2 regions of the Sanguibacteroides sp. AM78-02pH3A genome follow, and region 2 is predicted to be linked to the other one. Evidence: riboswitches for the same ligand, from Rfam matches in the RefSeq annotation. Region 2 holds a riboswitch; the other holds the start of a gene.
What was found. Region 2 has a riboswitch for cobalamin ahead of PGR74_RS04760 (ABC transporter substrate-binding protein). Riboswitches for the same ligand answer to the same signal wherever they lie in the genome.
Positions count from the first base shown of each region.

Region 1: another riboswitch for cobalamin. It lies ahead of PGR74_RS04305 (ribonucleoside triphosphate reductase); the one in region 2 lies ahead of PGR74_RS04760 (ABC transporter substrate-binding protein).

Region 1 is NZ_JAQEHX010000002.1:358,519-362,842, forward strand. Features, by position in the region: gene PGR74_RS04305 (ribonucleoside triphosphate reductase) at 1-1,903, opposite strand, end outside; cobalamin riboswitch at 2,006-2,186, opposite strand; gene PGR74_RS04310 (cation diffusion facilitator family transporter) at 2,344-3,249, opposite strand; gene zupT (zinc transporter ZupT) at 3,260-4,063, opposite strand; gene PGR74_RS04320 (ABC transporter ATP-binding protein) at 4,250-4,324, opposite strand, start outside.
Region 2 is NZ_JAQEHX010000002.1:461,120-465,443, forward strand. Features, by position in the region: gene PGR74_RS04745 (lipid A phosphoethanolamine transferase) at 1-405, opposite strand, end outside; gene PGR74_RS04750 (BamA/TamA family outer membrane protein) at 392-1,567, opposite strand; gene cobI (precorrin-2 C(20)-methyltransferase) at 1,658-2,365, opposite strand; cobalamin riboswitch at 2,476-2,671, shown strand; gene PGR74_RS04760 (ABC transporter substrate-binding protein) at 2,699-3,859, shown strand; gene PGR74_RS04765 (iron ABC transporter permease) at 3,864-4,324, shown strand, end outside.

The DNA of each region.
Region 1 (4,324 bases), 100 kb from region 2:
CGGAAGTTACTTTCCGTATCATGTTTTTAGCGGCTTGGGCGGAAGTCCGGTGTTCCCCGGTAAAAACGTGGAAGACGGTTCCTCCGGTATAAAGGGTTTGAAGCTGATCCTGTTGTTCGAGTGCTTCGTACAGGTCTTCCGTAAAATGTACCGGTAAATGGGTGGAATTCGTGTAATAAGGTTGTGCTCCTTTTTCGAATTCTTTCCGGTTGGCCACGATAATGTCCGGATATGCGGCCGTGTCCAGTAAAGCAAAACGATAGGAGGTACTTTCTGCCGGAGTGGCTTCCAAATTATAGATGTTGCCGGTCTCCTCCTGAAATTCGGTTAAAATGTCCCGCATGAAAAGCATTGTTTTTTGAGCGAATTCTATTCCGTCCGAATGGGTGATAGGTACTCCTAAGAAGTTGAGGCAGCATTCGTTCATTCCGTTTATCCCGATGGTAGAGAAATGGTTTTTCCAGAAACAGTCGTAACGTTCGTGTACGTGTCTGAGGTAGTATTTGGAGTAGGGATAAAGTCCTTTTTCGGTATAACGTTCAATGACTTTTCGTTTGATCTCCAGGCTATCTTTAGCGATTTCCATCAAATAACGTAGACGTTGATAAAAGTTTTCTTCCGATACGGATTCATAACCTAAACGGGGCAGATTGATAGTAACGACACCCACGGACCCGGTAAGCGGGTTGGCAGCAAACAGTCCTCCTCCCCGTTTCATCAATTCCCGTTTATCCAAGCGTAAACGGCAGCACATGCTGCGGACATCGTCCGGTTTCATATCGGAGTTCACGAAATTGGAAAAATAGGGAATCCCGTATTTGGCCGTCATCTCCCATATCCCTTCGTGTTCGGGATTGTTCCAATCAAAATCCGGAGTGATATTGTAGGTCGGGATAGGGAAGGAGAAGAGACTGCCGGAAGCATCACCTTCGTACATTACTTCGGTAAATGCTTTATTTAGTAAAGTGACCTCCGCTTGGAAGTCGCCGTATACTTCTTCCTTGATTTCTCCGCCGTGAACAATCGGTTCGTTTTTTAAGAAATCCGGAACAGTTAGGTCCATGGTAATGTTGGTAAAAGGGGTTTGGAAGCCGACGCGTGTCGGTACGTTTAAGTTAAACAGAAACTCCTGTAAGCATTGTTTTATCTGTTTGTAATCCAATTGATCGTAGCGGATATAAGGGGCCAGGAAGGTATCGAAATTGGAGAAGGCCTGAGCCCCGGCGGCTTCTCCCTGCATGGTATAGAAAAAGTTGACAATTTGTCCTAAAGCTGTCCGGAAATGTTTGGCCGGTTTACTTTGGGCTTTTCCCTCAACTCCCCTGAAACCGACTGTTAGTAAGTCTTTCAGATCCCATCCGACACAATACACGCTTAAAAATCCGAGATCGTGAATATGAAGGGCCCCGCTTTTGTGAGCTTCGGATATTCTCTCCGGATAGAGATTGTTTAACCAGTAATTGGACGTGATCTGGGTGGAGATATGTTGGTTTAACCCTTGTAGAGAATAGGACGAATTGGCACTCTCTTTTACTTTCCAGTCGCTTAAAGTCAGGTAATCGTCCATCACTTCGATATTGGTAAGCAATACCTTGGAATTCCGGATCTGTTCATGTTGTTTCCGGTAAAGCAGATAAATTTTCAATAAATTGAAATCTCCGTGTTGCAAGAGTACCTGTTCAACCGTGTCCTGTACGATCTCCACGTGGGGAATGACTCCTTCTGGGGTGTCGGTTTTTAGAATTTCAATCACCTTGTTGCAGAGTTCGCGTGCTGTTTTACGATGAGGGTTTCCCGTTGCTCGCGTAGCTTTAAAAATCGCTTGTTCGATTTTTTCCGCTTTAAAATCGCAAATCTCCCCGTTGCGTTTTACAATTTTTGAAAAAGAGCTGTTTTCGTTCATTCTTAAAGGTTTTAGTAATGAATAAATAAATTTACTATAACCTTGGGTAAAATGAGAATAGTCCGATAGGCAAGCCTTCTCCTCGCTTTTCACCCGAAAGTTACGGATATATCGCAATCGGCAGGTCTTCTGACTCGCTATTTTCGACCTCCTTCCCATCGGTTATCCGACAGTGGATCTCTTGATCGAAAAACAAAAAAAGCTTACAGCTACGGGTATAGTCCCGGATTTTCACCGGATTCCCTATTAATCACAAACGTGAACCGAATGCATGACGAAAGTAAATAAAAATAAGATAGGATATATCGTAATCTTTGTTTTTAACAATAATTCTAAGTGGAATATATTGTTAATAAACTTATATTAAGTTGTTTGTGTGTATGAATAGGAAAATTTTGTATGATATTTATTTAATAAAGTTTTCATTTTTGGGAAACATTTTAGTCTGAATATTCTTTTTGGCAATCCTTGCAATGAGATCCCGGTGCTTCAAATTCCAACGTGGCATGAATAATGCCGATATGCTCCAATTCATGTTTCAAATCGCATTTTACGGTTTCCATTTGGGACATGTCATCGATGACGACGTGTACGGTAAGAGCGGTTTCGGTCGTGCTTAAAGCCCAGATATGCAAATGATGAAATCCTTTTACCCCGCGGGCAGAGGCAATGGTTTTTTCGACCTGTCTGTAATCGGTTCCGGCGGGAACCCCGTCTAAGGACAAGCGAATACTGTCTCGCAGCAATCCCCAAGTGGAATAAACGATGATGACGGCAATTCCGATCCCGATAAGCGGATCGATGATATTCCATCCCGTGTTGGCGATAATCAATCCGGAGACCAAAACACCGATGGAGACCAAGGCATCTGCTGCCATATGTAGATAAGCTCCTTTTACGTTCAGGTCCTTTTCTTTATCTTTCATAAACAGCCAGGCCGTGATCCCGTTGATGACTACTCCGACTCCGGCAACCCAGGCGACGGCGTCTCCGTCGACCGGCTGAGGATGGAATAGTTTGTTGATGCTTTCTCCCAAGATGAAGCCTACGGCAATCAACAGGATGACGGCATTTAAAAGGGAGGCTAAGACCGTGCTTTTTTTGTAGCCGTACGTGTATTTGGTATTGGCTTGTACGCGGGAAAGCCGGAAAGCCAGCATGGCCAATACAAGACTGAAGACATCGCTTAAGTTGTGTCCCGCATCCGAGAGTAATCCCAAAGAATTAAACCAGAATCCCGCAACGAATTCAACGACCACGAAAGCCGTGTTTAACGTGATCCCTATGATAAAAGCTTTATTTAGACTGGTGATTCTATGGTGGTGATGTTCGTGCGTATGTTCCATATCTTTTTGGTTATGCCAATAAAATTAAACTTAAAGCCATGATTCCCATTCCGGAGATAAGTCCGTAGATGGAGATGTGGTGTTCTCCGTATTCCCGGGCGGCAGGAAGTAATTCATCTATGGAAATAAAGACCATGATACCTGCGACGGCTGCGAAGATACATCCCATCAGGACGGGCGACATAAAGGGCATGAGTACTAAATAAGCCAGAAGAGCACCGGTCGGTTCCGCCAGGCCGGACAGAAGGGAATAACGAAATGCCTTTTTACGATCTCCGGTTGCATGGTAAATAGGAACAGAAACGGCAATACCTTCCGGGATATTGTGGATGGCGATAGCGACGGCTATTGCAATTCCTAAAGTCGGGCTTTCCACTGCAGCCGTGAAAGTAGCGATACCTTCCGGGAAGTTATGGATGCCGATGGCCAGGGCCGTCATCAGTCCCATGCGCATCAATTTTGTATCCTTGGGGGGAGGGGTATCCATACTTTCTACGGAACGAACTTCGTGAGGATTTTCAAAGGAAGGTACCAGACGATCGATGATACCGATCAATGACATTCCCGCGAAGAAGCAGAGGACCGTCATGGTCATACCGTATTTTGAACCTAACTCGGCCGTAAGGGAAGTTTCCGCCTGTTGGAAGATTTCCACGAAAGAGACGTATATCATTACTCCCGCGGAGAGTCCCAGCGAAAAGGAGAGAAAACGTTTGTTCGTGTGATGGGTGAAAAAAGCGATCAGGCTACCGATACCGGTTGCCAATCCTGCAAGTAAAGTCAATAATAACGGAATAAATAAACTTTCTTTCATGAATTCGATATTATCCGGGTTATACCCGATGTTTTCCGGAGATTTCGTTTGGTTTATTTTACAAAGATAGATTTTTTACGGGTATGAAAAAGCCTCGGTAAAGAAAATGAAAATTCATTTTTTGGGACATGGGATGGACGTTTTCGGAGTGCTGCAGAGGACCATCGTTTCTCGGGAAGGTTTAAGTTAGGGTAGGGATTTTAAAAGATCGGTCAATTCTTCGAACGAGTGTACGGGGATTTTTTCTCCCCCGGAGGGAAG
Region 2 (4,324 bases):
AGAAGCGAGAACGATGGTCGGAATATAAAGGACACAGACCAGGATTATAGCCGGCCACAAACTGTTTAGCAGCTCGCCTGCTTCGGATGCGTTGGTCGTTGGTAAATTCAAAAACATATCAACGGCAATAACGGATTCTCCGAAAAGGTAAAACAAGACCATTTGAAAGGCGTGGAATATCAATAGGGGGATTAGGATGAGTTGGATCAGTCCGGCCTTTTTGAGCAGGGAAAACACGATAAGGTATACTCCTAAAGGAGCAAGGATAAGAATGATCCTTCCTAATCCCGAAAGAGGTTCCGTGAAGATTAAGAAGCAGTTCGGTATCATGTTCAGGATGATGAAAAACCAAAAAACTGCTTTGGGTTTTTTCGTGAAATCGGAAATAAAATTAAAAAGCTTCATTGATATTGAAGTAGAATGCGTTCTGTCCTTTGCCGAAACCATAATCTAATCTTACGTTAACTCTGTTTTTAAATTCCCAGCGATATCCCAATCCGTAGGAGGGAAGGGTTTGACTCCATTTGAATTTGTCCGTTTTCGGAAAAACATTTCCGGCTCCACCCCAAACGACAATGCCATGTCGGTTGTAGATTTTTTGCCGGAGTTCCACCTGGGTCTGAACCATATCGTTGTCTCTGTATTGTCCTTCGTAATATCCGCGCATCCGGTAGGGACCTCCTAATAGGGCAACCATACTCCACGGGGTATCTCCGTAATTGAAAATACCTTGTATCTCCGAAGCAAGGATACCTCCTTTCCATAGCTTATGGTAATAACGGAGTTCTACGCTCGTTCTATTGAAATCATAGTCATTTCCCAAAAATTTAGGAAAAAATTGTTGTTCTAATTTGGCATAAAATCCCTTGCTCGGATTCGGAATAAAATCCCTCGAATCGTAGGAAGCTACGATTCCGGGACCGAAGCAGGAGATGCTGCTCTTTTCTCCGTTAAGGAATGAAATATCTTTAAAATCTTTTCCGTTAACGTTCCTGAACATCAGGTTGGGCCCCACGTAGGTATTTTTGGCGACTTTGAATAAAAAATCCAGTTTAATTTGATTTTCTAACCGTTTAAAGGTCGTGCTGGAATCCCTGTGTCCGGCTTCATAACCGATTCCCCAGTAAGAACTCGGAAAAGAGAAAAAATAGATGTTTCCGTCGATTCGGAATTTGTCTTTCGGAAATATCGTATTCCCGCGAATCCCTAACAGGTAAAATCCGGTTGTGGTGATATCACCGTAAATAGAAACATTGGAGGGAGATATGGATTTGTCTGAACGGTCTAATCGGTATAGACCGGAAGCGACCACGCCGAGGCCTAATTTGGTATCGCTCGAAAAATGAGGTCCTCCGATGATGGAGAAATCGAATTTTTTCTCTTCTTTTACTTCGTTCGATTCGGCAAAATAACGATAAAAACGCTTGAAAAAATTATCTTTTTTTGTTTTCACGGAATCAGGAATCTCGTTTATGCTGTCCCTTTTTTCTATTAGTCCGTCTGCTTTGCCCTGGGATATACCAAAGCCAAACAGGAGAATAAAGATATATAGTGATCGTTGAATCATATCTTGTTTTGTTGGAAGTAGTTGGAATATAGATTTTAATACACGGTTTTAATTCTGTTAGACGATGTACGCAAGATTTATGCCATTTGTTTACTTTTTGATAATCATCAAAGAAAAATAAGGAAATTCTTTCGTCATGATTTCCTCTTTGTCTTGGTAATAAAGCTCTCCGGTCGTACCGATATTTTCAAAATAATGAACATGAAGTGACGGGTTCTTTGCTATAAAGCGATGGATCTCGTCCGTACATTGTGAAAGTTTCATAATTACAATGACATAGTTTTTTTCTATTAAGCCCTGGAGTTCTCCCGAGGAAACGGTGCCGGGAAGGACAATTAGTTTTTCCTCCTGTTTCACGATATGGAGACCGGCCAATGCACCGGCCGCGATAAAAGCCGGAATTCCGGCTGATGTCGTGATGGGAATTCCGGCGTTTGATAGTTTCTCAAACAGATAATTGCCGGAAGAATAGAAACCGGAGTCTCCTTCCGCTGTAATGGATACGATCTCCCCTTTGTTTATTTTTTCCTGAATTTCCAAGGCTATTTGATCATACATCCGATTGGCTTCCGTCCGGTCTTTTGACATAGGGACCGGAAAACAGTGAATCCGGGTTGTATCGACGGGCAATGCCCGCAATATGGTTAAAGAACGGGATTTAAAATTACCGTTTTTATCTGCGGTTCCCGGACAGTATATGCTTGTCGATTCTTGTAAGGTTTTCAGGGATTTAACCGTGATTAATTCCGGATTGCCTGGTCCTAATGAGACGTTTATGATTTTTCCTGTTATTGCCATATCTATGATTTTAATCGTAAAAAGCAAATTTGAATCTCTTTATGATCTCTGGGTCATAAATTTGCGAGGGCAAAAGTCGTAAAAAAAAGAATGTGATCAAAATAATATTTATATCTTTGCATGCGTCTTGGTATTTCCATAAGGAAAAGGGAATCCGGTGAAATTCCGGGGCTGTCCCCGCAGCTGTAAAGTCAATCGCTATCTCGTAATGAGGTAGATCTTTTCGGTACAACCACTGAAATGTGTCTGTTTTGGGAAGGAGAAAAGATGACAAGCCAGAAAACCTGCCAGATGTGTACATTGATTAAATTTAATCTTTCGGAGGAAAAGAAAATGAATACATTCATGCAATTATCTTTAGTATTGTTGTTATCTGTCGGTTTACTTTCTTGTAAACCGGAAAAACGTCGGGCTAAGGTTGATTCTGTCGTATCCGGTATTAAAGCGGAATCAGACACTGCAAGACAAATCCGGCTGAAGTATGCGCAAGGCTTTCGGGTCGAATATCGGAAGGATTATTTGTTATTGGAGATACAAGACCCACAAAATAAAAATAGTACTTGTTACCGGTTCGTTTTGAAGAAGCGGGGAGGTCATGCCTCTTTTCCCGAGGGAGTTCCCGTGATCGATCTTCCGGTCAGGCATTTGATCTGTATGACCTCTTTACAGTTGTCCAATGTTATTAAGTTGGGAGCGATGGATCGGGTGGTCGGAATTACGAGTACCCGTTACCTTTTCAATGAAACCATGCAAAAGCAGGTGGACGAGGGGAGGACTCAAAAGATCGGTATCGAAGGTAATTTCGATAATGAGGTGATCATGAATATCAATCCGGATTTGATGCTGATTTCCCCTTTTAAACGAGGGGGATATGATGCGGTGAAAGATATAGGCATTCCTTTGGTTCCTCATTTGGGCTACAAAGAGATGACTCCGTTGGGACAGGCCGAATGGATTAAGTTTACCGGTTTATTGTTGGGAATGGAAGAGGATGCGAATCGGATATTCGGTCAGATAGAGCAACGATATAATGAATTGAAACGGTTGGTACGGGATGTGAAGCGGCGCCCGGTTGTATTCAGTGGAGAGCTGAGGGGTGGCGTATGGTATGCGGTCGGGGGAAAAAGTTTTTTGGCTCAATTGTTTCATGATGCGGGAGCCGATTATTTTTTAAAAGATGATCCCAGATCGGGAGGAGTTACTCTCGATTTTGAAACGGTCTATAATCAGGCCGAGAGTGCGGATTATTGGCGTATCGCGAACAGCTTTCCCGGAGAGTATAATTACGATGCGTTGAAAGCACAGGATGAAAGATACGCGGATTTCAAGGCGTTCCGGCAAAAAGGGGTGATCTATTGCAATATGAGGGAAAAACCGTTTTACGAGAGTATGCCGGCCGAGCCGGATATTGTTTTGGCTGATATGATTAGGGTTTTTCATCCGGAGTTGTTGCCGGATTATCGGCCGGTGTATTATGATTTGTTAAAAAAGTAGGAAGATGAACATACGGAGAAATACGGTATTGATTTTTTCCATTATAGTATTTATTATCGTCTTTTTGTTGCTGAATCTGGTTTTGGGATCGGTTTCCATTCCTTTTACCTCCGTGTGGAACGTGTTGACAGGGGGAGAGGGAGAACCGGTGGCTTGGCAGAATATCGTTTGGAAATCTCGTTTACCTCAGGCGTTGACCGCATTGGTGGCAGGAGCTGGCTTGTCTATCAGTGGATTACAGATGCAGACGATTTTCCGGAATCCTTTGGCCGGTCCTTCCGTGTTGGGGATTAGTTCCGGAGCCAGTTTGGGAGTTGCTTTCGTTGTGCTTCTTTCGGGCAATCTGGGAGGGGTCGCTTTGAGCCGTTTAGGGTTTATCGGAGAGGTGGCCATGTCCGTAGCGGCTGTGATAGGGGCTCTGTCTGTTATGGCTTTGATCGTTTTTGCTTCCGGGAAGATAAAAGG